Phragmitibacter flavus: one gene and its partner. The main gene of each other region encodes a partner of the protein of the gene in region 2 in a complex. Links are inferred from orthologs where the notes say so. Each region holds a gene or a part of one and is shown on either strand. Other genes may lie near its edges.

Region 1 (3,662 bases), on a different replicon or contig from region 2:
GGTCTCAGCCCCAACATCACGCTGGTGCGCGATGGATTGCAGAGCGGAGACTGACAATGGGCGTTAAGAAAAACCGTCCCACGTGCGGCCAATGCATCAATGTTTGGCGTCTTGGCCGCCGCATGCCCCATCGTTCCGATCCAGTCATTCTGGTCATCAATCGCGATGAACAGCACATTCGGTTTAACCGTCGCTGCTGAACATGGCTCGAGCCAGGCCCAACCGGACAGAAACGCTATAGATACAGACAAATAAGTGAGGCAGGCGGGCGCGCGCATGAGTCCCTTGAAACGCGATCAACCGCGCAATCTATCCAATTTCCACTCAAGCCACCAACCGGATTGCAGCCAGCAGGGCAAACACAAACATCGCCCACTCAAAAACCTTCTGCGACATCACTTTCACCACCCGCCAGCCAAGAAAAATGCCTCCCACCACCGCCGGCAAGAGCAGGGCATTGGTCCATAAAGACGGCCCATTGATCAGTCCGATCTGCGCACTAAACGGCACCTTCACCAAATTAATGAAAAGGAAAAAGCGCGTGAAAACGCCCAGATAATCCGCCTTTCCATGCCGGTGAGCCAGCAAATAAACCGCCATCACCGGCCCTGCCGCATTTGCCAGCATGGTCGTCACCCCCGCCGCCACGCCGATTCCCCATGTGAAAATCGCATGCCGATGCAGGTGCGCGAGCTGATCCCGCTTCCAATCCAACAGCAATTTCAGCGCGAGAAGCGCTAAAATCACCCATCCAATCGCCTGTCGGGCAAGCAGATTGTCCAGCTTGTCGAGCAGCCACCATCCGATCACCACCCCCAAAATGGCAGGCGGCGCCAACGGCCACACCTGTTTCCAGGAGCCACCACGCCGCAGCAGCCAGAAGCCCATCAAATCTGCCGCGATCAACAAAGGCAGCACCACACCCGTCGAAGCTTTCGCTCCCAAAGTTTCCGCAAACAACACCACGCTCACCAATCCACAGCCCGCCAGGCCCGCCTTTGCCATGCCGATGAACAAGGCTCCGACCAGCGCGAGCAACAAAGCGCTGCCACTGGTTAGCAAAGTTTGGTCGAGAATCGAGTCGGGGAACGGCATCAAAGACCACCTGCCATCCATGCTAACAGGTCATGCGCAACGAAAAAACCGCAGGAAAATGTCACAAACGGATTTGCTGCTAATTTCTTACAAAAAGGCTGCAAACCGCCTGTTTACAGGAAAAAATTGCACATTGGCCAACAAAACCGTTCGCCAAATGCCGATGCTGTGCTATTCTAGCTGTCTATGGCTACCGTAAGAAAGACACGTTTTTCACGTAGGGTTCCTGATCATGTAACAGATGAATTGGTGAACGTTCTCTCGGAAAGCAAGACTTATGAATTCAATGTCTTGTTTGGTTTGGTTTACGAAAATCTCAAACTAAAAAATGCGGTAAGTGGTGGCGAAGAAATGTTACGCCTCCGCTCCTACGAAAAACTTCAAAACCTCGTCGGTCGTGGTTTGGTTGAGAAAAAGCTCAAAAGCTATCGTGGCCTCAAAGGCATCGAACAAGCCGCCAGCACTTTTACTCTGGCCCGTGCCGAAGCCGCTGCAGCCGCAGCCGCAGCCGCTCGTTAATTAAGTCGTTTAGTTTCTACTCACCGTTCATTTCAAAAAGGCCGCCCGCACACCGGGCGGTCTTTTTTTGGCTTCTAGTTCGCGAGCAGGCCACCCCAATCCACCTCCGCCTTCCGCCTTCCGCCTTCCGCCTTCCGCCTTCCGCCTTCCGCCTTCCGCCTTCCGCCTTCCGCCTTCCGCCTTCCGACCTCCGACCTCCGACCTCCGACCTCCGACCTCCGACCTCCGACCTCCGACCTCCGACCTCCGACCTCCGACCTCCGACCTCCGACCTCCGACTGCCCACTTGACACCACCGTCCCTCCACTTACTCTGCCCTCGTCGTTCCCCTCCCTCCTCCATTCGAACCGCCCCGCCCGTCATGCTCGAAAACTACTCGCCCGTTCTTTTGCAAGCGCTCCTCGCCGCTGGTTTTGCTGGAATGACCCTGCTCCTGAGCGTGCTCTTCGGTCGATCCGCCAAACGCAATTCGATGAAGGACTCCGCTTACGAGTGCGGCATGCTCCCCATTACCGAAGGCCAGCCACGCTTCAGCGTGAAATTTTACATCGTCGCCATGCTGTTCGTGCTGTTCGACATCGAAGTTGTCTTCATGTATCCTTGGGCCGTCATCTATAAAGATTATCTGGTTGCCTACGGTGCCGACATCCTTTTCACCATGCTCGGTTTTGTCGGCATCCTGCTCGTCGCCTTCATCTATGCCTGGCGCAAGCGTGCGCTCGACTGGAGCTCATAGGCCGGTGGTCGCTAGGACGGTTTTCGAGATTTTATCATGATCTGCCAGGTCTCCCTGTTCACCCTCAAACCCGAAATCACCGCCGAACGTTTGGAGGAGATGATGTGGACTTCACGCACCAGCCTGCTGCGCATTCGCGAAGTGCTGCACCTCAACGTCGGCAAACGCATCAAGGACAGCGATCCTTGGGACTGGTTCCTCAGCATCGAAGCCGAGAGCCTCGACAAACTCGCCATCCTCCAGGACGACGCCCAATATTTTAAGTTTGTCCGCGAAGTTCTCGATCCCTCGGTCGACAAACGCCAGGTCCTCACTTTTGAAATGGACCCCCGCAAGGACGTCAAATACTCCTGACCTGCCGGGTCCCCGCCGACGTAGCCAATACTGGCAGGTTCCCATGCCGTCGCCCCTCGCAGAAAGCCTGCAAAGGTCGCCCCACCACAGGCTTGCGCAAGAAACGTCGTCTGGCATAGTAATCTGTTCAGGCCAGTGTTGCTTTTGCCCGCTGACCCCCTCACCCGTGCTTTTCTGAATGTTCCTTTGCCTTGGCCTGAACCATCGCACGACTCCCCTGGAGTTGCGCGAAAGGCTGGCCTTTGCCTCAAGCCACCTCCCCGAAGCCGCCCGCCAGGTCACCGCCTTGCCCGGGTTTGAGGAAAGTGTCGTGCTTTCCACCTGCAACCGCGTCGAGATCTACTCCGCCTGCAACGACGAAAACCCGGAGGAAGGATTGCAAAAGCTCCGCCAATACCTCGTCGACCACTTCGCCCTCAGCCCCGCCCAGCGTCAGGCCCTCACCACCTACCAGCTCAGCGAAGATGCCGCTGCCCGACACCTGTTCCGCGTCGTCAGTGGACTCGACTCCATGGTCCTCGGCGAAACCGAAATTTTGGGACAAGTCAAAAGCGCCTACGACACCGCCCTCAAAGCCGGGGCCACCGGGCGCTCCCTCAACAAGCTTTTCCAACGCGCTTTCACCGTCGGCAAACTGGTCCGCAACGACACCAACATCCAGCGCGGCACCACTTCCATCGGCAGCGTCACCGTCAAAATCGCCGAAAAAATCTTCGGCAACCTCCGCGACAGCAAAGTCCTTCTCATTGGTGCCGGCGACATGAGCCGCACCTGCGCCCAAAGCCTACTCTCCCGTGGTGCCAAAAGCATCATCGTCTCCAACCGGTCTCACGATCGCGCCGTCCTGCTCGCCGAAGAAATGGGCGGCGAAGCGCTGCGCTTCGACCAGTGGGAACGCGCGGTCCATGATGTTGACATCATCATCAGCAGCACCAGCGCCCCCCATTTTGTCGTCAAA
Region 2 (4,632 bases):
TTCCGCGAACTTTGCGACGACGATATTCACCTCGGCCCCATTGGCATGCTCCGACTCCTCAACGCCGAACTCGCCCGCATTGGCATCGACCTCATCGTCGTCCCCTTCCCGGAGAAGGAAATCGTCAACCTTACCCAATTCGACCCCAATCTGCCCTCAGACATCGTCGCCGTCCCTGACCGCCTGCGTCTTCACCTGCAACTTCTCGAACATGACATTGAGGTTATCGACCTCGCCCCCGCCCTGCGCGCTGCTTTGGACGAGCATGATCAAGTCTTCATGCCCAGCAGCGATCCGCATCCTCTCCACGGTGGCATCGCCGTCACATCCCTCGCCATCGCCGAACGACTCAAAGACTACGGCATCGGCAACGCCACCATGATGCCCAGCTTCATCACCGAAACCCAACAATTCACCATCGCCGACTCCAGCGCGGAAGATCTCTCCGAAACCGGACCTTTCACTGCCGTCCGCGCCCTTCCGCCCCCCAATTTCACCCCCCAAACTCCCACCTACATGCTGGCTGGCGACAGCTTCCTCCACGTTCCCTACCGCTACGTCAAAGATGCCTCCATCCCTTCGCACGTTGCCGCGTATGCCGGCGGCCAGGGTGCCAAAATTGTCCAGGAAGGCGGTTCCAACCACCTCCTTGTCAGCCTCGCCCGACGCCCCAAAGAGACCTTCCAAAACCAACGTGTCTGCTTCTTCGTCTTCGGCCCCCGTCGTTTCCGCGCCAGTCATCAACTCACCGAAGAGATCTATCACTGGCTCCCCGCCCTTCTGCCTCACTGATTCAGCTCTCAACGCGGGTCCAGCGTGAAACAAAAAGAATCCTCCACCCTCACCCCGGGAGGCGTCCGCGTAAACAGCTCGAACTGCCGCGCCCATTCCTTCATGCTCACATCCGCATGCCCATACGCCCGGAAATCCCGGAGCGTATACAACGTCATCTTGTCTGCCTCATTGTCCGCAAACTGGAAGATCAGCTCCCCCGTCTGCGAATTGCGCACCTTCCCCTCGATCGCCACATTCCCCTTGGTAAAATAACCACCCAATCCGGCAAACGGACCGATCACGAACTTCAGACCCGTCTTCACCACATTTCCCTTTGGACTGGTCGGATTCAACTCCACCAACGCCAGTTCCAAAGTCACCGTGTCCGGGCCCGGATACCTCGAAAGCACATAACGCGGGCGCTCCGAACGCGCAAAAGCACCCGCAAACTCCTGCCTCAGCTGCTTCGCCATTCCCGCTTCATCCCTCGTGATGCTGCCCAGCTCAATCTCCTTGCGCACCAGTGGTTTCCCCACCGGCCTCAGGTGTTGCAACGTCACCGGGGCAATAAAAATCTGCCGTTTCGGAATCGCCCGCCCCCTCACCTCAGGATTCGGGGAGCTCCACACTTTGTGAAACGGCGCCCTCTCCCGCGATTTTTTCATCTGATCCGGAAACTCCACAAAAGAACTCAATTGTGCCGGCCTCGCCTTCAGCATCTGATTCGTCGACCGGCATGAAACCATCAACAAACAACTGATCGCGGCAAAGAATAACAAGAGTCTCATGGTCGGTGGGGGACGTCATTCATACATTGATCCGCCTTCCCATCAAGAGACAGGATGAACAAGATTTTCAGCAATTGGTTTCCCCCGTCTCCTCCCAAATCGGCGGCAGAGCGCCGCACTCCAAAATTCCACGACTCTTCTCCGCTTGTGAAATTTTTCACAAATTCGCCTTGCCGCTCCGTCCCATTGCGGAATACTCAAACCGACAGACGAGTCCCCCTTTAATAAAGTAAGTAAGCAACTATGGCTAAAACGGTTCAAGAGCTTGATGCACCGGACATCGCCGCCCAGGCGGCGCTACACGCACAGGCGCACGACGAAGCCGTCACCGACATGATCGGTGAGAAACTCGTCATCAACATGGGACCATCGCACCCCGCCACCCACGGCGTTTTGCGACTCGTCCTCGAACTCGACGGCGAAATCATCACCAAAGCCGATCCCGACGTCGGCTTCCTGCATCGCGGCGACGAAAAAATCGCCGAGAACATGCACTACAATCAGTTCGTGCCCTACACCGACCGGCTCGACTACCTCGCCCCCCTCGCCAACAACGTCGCCTACGCCATGGCCGTTGAAAAACTCATGGGCTGGGAACTCCCCGCCCGTGGCAAAGCCCTGCGCGTCGTCTGCTGTGAAATGGCCCGCCTCTCATCGCACCTTCTGGGCGTCGGCGTTTTCGCCATGGACGTTGGTGCCATGTCGGTGTTCCTCTACACCTTCACCCAGCGTGAAACCATTTACAATTTGAGCGAGCAGCTCACCGGTGCCCGTTTTACCACCAGCTTCACCCGCGTCGGCGGCCACACCCGCGACATGAACGAGGCTTTCATCAGCGGACTCAAAAAATTCCTCAACGAACTCCCCGCCGTCATCGACGAAATCGACGCCCTGCTCTCCAAAAACCGCATCTTCATCGACCGCACCCAGGGCCTCGGCATCATCACCAAGGAAGACGCCATCTCCTTCGGCATCACCGGCCCCAACCTGCGCGCTTGCGGCATCGACTTCGATCTCCGCAAAGCCCATCCTTATCTCGACTACGAACAATACGAGTTCGACATCCCCATCGGCACCACCGGCGACTGCTACGACCGCTACCTCGTCCGTATGGAGGAAATGCGCCAGAGCATCCGCATCCTCAATCAGGTGCTCGCCAGCATCCCTTCCGGTCCCATCAACTACGAAGACCCCAAAAATCGCCTCCCAGGCAAGCAAAAGGTCCTCATGAAGATGGAGGAACTCATCCATCACTTCATCGTTGCCACCCAGGGTCTCGAAGCCCCCGTCGGCGAAGTCTACTTCGGAGCCGAAAACCCCAAAGGCGAACTTGGCTTCTACATTTGCAGCAAAGGCGGCGGCGTTCCCTACCGGATGAAAATCAGGAGCCCCTCGTTCGTCAACCTCAGCATCCTCTCCAAACTCCTGCCCGGACACATGGTCAGCGACGTGCCCTCCATCCTCGGCAGTCTCGACTTCGTCATGGGCGAGTGCGACCGGTAGTAAAACCTTTTTCTTTTTCAAGCGATCATGGCCCTCGAAGTCCCCACGGAACTGGAAGCAAAAATGGATGAAGTCATCACCCATTATCCCGTCTCCAAACGCAGCGCCGTGCTGCCGCTCCTCCACCTCATCCAGCACCACTTCCGCTACATCAGCGACGAAGCCGTTAACTGGGTCGCCCAAAAGCTCTCGCTCGAACCCATCCAGGTCCTCGAAGTCGTCACCTTTTATCCTGGATTCCGCCAGACCGCCCCAGGAAAATACCACGTCCGCGTCTGCCGCACCCTCTCCTGCGCCATGGCCGGCAGCTACGAATTGATGGAGTCTTTCTGCAAGGAGGCCAACATCGACCGCTCCCACGTCGACCATCATCACCCGATTGCCGTCAGTCCCGATGGCAAATACAGCATCGAATTTGCCGAATGCCTCGCCAGTTGTGGTTTCGCCCCCGTCTGCATGGTCGAAGACGACTTCTTCGAAGGCATCACTCCCGACAAAGCCCCCGAAGTTCTCGCGAGATACGAGTAACTCCCGCAACAAGGGACCGCGAAGTTTTACTTCGCTTCAAAGCCTCCGACCCAAATCCCCCTCCGCCAGCTGCACCTCATAAGCCAGCGTCTCCGGCGAAATCCACCCCGCGCCCAGCGCCCCGACAGTCTCCCACACCATCCCGTCGCCCGTGCAAACCCGCAGCGTAACCTGCTGCGCATACTTCGCTGCCAACCGCTCAATCACCCCATCAGCCGAGATCGAGTCATCTGAATAAAACACCTGCACGCCCTCCGCCTCTCTCTCATCCGACACCTTGCCACCGCGGCCATCAAACACCACCACCACCCGCTCCCCGGTCAGATCCTGCAACAGGCGCATTCGTTTTAGTAAACCCTCTCGCGCCAAGTATCGCTTTGCCGCCCGCACATGCAGTTGCCGCAACTCGGGCCATGCATGGATCACACTATGACCATCAACCAACAAAAAACGCATATCACCCTCAGCCATCGTAAAATGACGTTCCACCCGATCAGCCAATCCATCAAATCCTTCCAGTTCCTGATAATTTCCCCATCAGCGCAAAAAATCACCCCATCAGCGCCAAATAGCATTGACACCGCCCCGCATAAAAACCTAGCCTCTTACAAACAGGAGCGTTCTTATGCACATCACTATTCGTCGATATCAAATTCAACCCGGATCAACGAAAATGCTGGTCGAAGTCATACGGGAAAAATTCCTCCCTCTCATTCAGCAGACCCCCAACTTCGTGGCCTACTATGCCATCGACGAAGGCGACGGTGATGTCAGCGCGGTCAGCATTTTCGAAGACGAAAGCAGTGCGCTCGCCTCCAATGAACTCGCCGCCAAGTGGATCATGCAGAACCTGTCCAATCTGATCACGATGCCTCCCAAAATTATCTCCGGCGACGTGGTGGCTTCCACCGGCAATATCTACGCGACGACCTGAAGCGGGCCATGGTTTCTCATCATGCAGAACGCCCACTTCCTCGGGCTTCTGGAATGCAAAATTCCCGTCACCAAGCTTCTTCGACCAGCTTCCAGGAGCTGGCCA

What was found.
Region 1: the proteins of nuoD (region 2) and FEM03_RS11735 are in contact, whole or in part, in a cryo-EM structure (PDB 6ZJN), measured with the Thermus thermophilus proteins. The link is inferred for Phragmitibacter flavus from one-to-one orthologs. Residues at the interface, in WP_223903221.1 of Thermus thermophilus: Met26, Thr27, Asn29, Gly31, Pro32, His34; in WP_096411116.1 of Thermus thermophilus: Glu45, Ser46, Asn48, Pro50, Ala51, Gly52, Glu53.

The regions. Positions count from the first base shown.
Region 1 is NZ_VAUV01000008.1:73,984-77,645, forward strand. Bases 894-3,662 are described here. They hold FEM03_RS11735 (NADH-quinone oxidoreductase subunit A), read left to right. Parts: upstream 894-1,975; coding sequence 1,976-2,350; downstream 2,351-3,662. Other genes in these bases: FEM03_RS11720 (sulfite exporter TauE/SafE family protein), read right to left, coding at 894-1,095; FEM03_RS11725 (hypothetical protein), read left to right, coding at 1,282-1,614; FEM03_RS11730 (AraC family transcriptional regulator), read right to left, coding at 1,689-1,907; FEM03_RS11740 (Dabb family protein), read left to right, coding at 2,387-2,704; hemA (glutamyl-tRNA reductase), read left to right, coding at 2,883-3,662. In the rest of the region: FEM03_RS11715 (sulfatase), read right to left, coding at 1-278; more of FEM03_RS11720, read right to left, coding at 325-893. UniProt on the Escherichia coli protein: NDH-1 shuttles electrons from NADH, via FMN and iron-sulfur (Fe-S) centers, to quinones in the respiratory chain. The immediate electron acceptor for the enzyme in this species is believed to be ubiquinone.
Region 2 is NZ_VAUV01000002.1:272,866-277,497, reverse strand. Bases 1,090-3,935 are described here. They hold nuoD (NADH dehydrogenase (quinone) subunit D), read left to right. Parts: upstream 1,090-1,805; coding sequence 1,806-3,065; downstream 3,066-3,935. Other genes in these bases: FEM03_RS03180 (NYN domain-containing protein), read right to left, coding at 3,630-3,935; FEM03_RS03185 (NADH-quinone oxidoreductase subunit NuoE family protein), read left to right, coding at 3,093-3,593; FEM03_RS03195 (DUF3313 family protein), read right to left, coding at 1,090-1,562. Also shown: FEM03_RS03200 (alginate O-acetyltransferase AlgX-related protein), read left to right, coding at 1-792; more of FEM03_RS03195, read right to left, coding at 801-1,089; more of FEM03_RS03180, read right to left, coding at 3,936-4,049; FEM03_RS03175 (hypothetical protein), read left to right, coding at 4,267-4,527.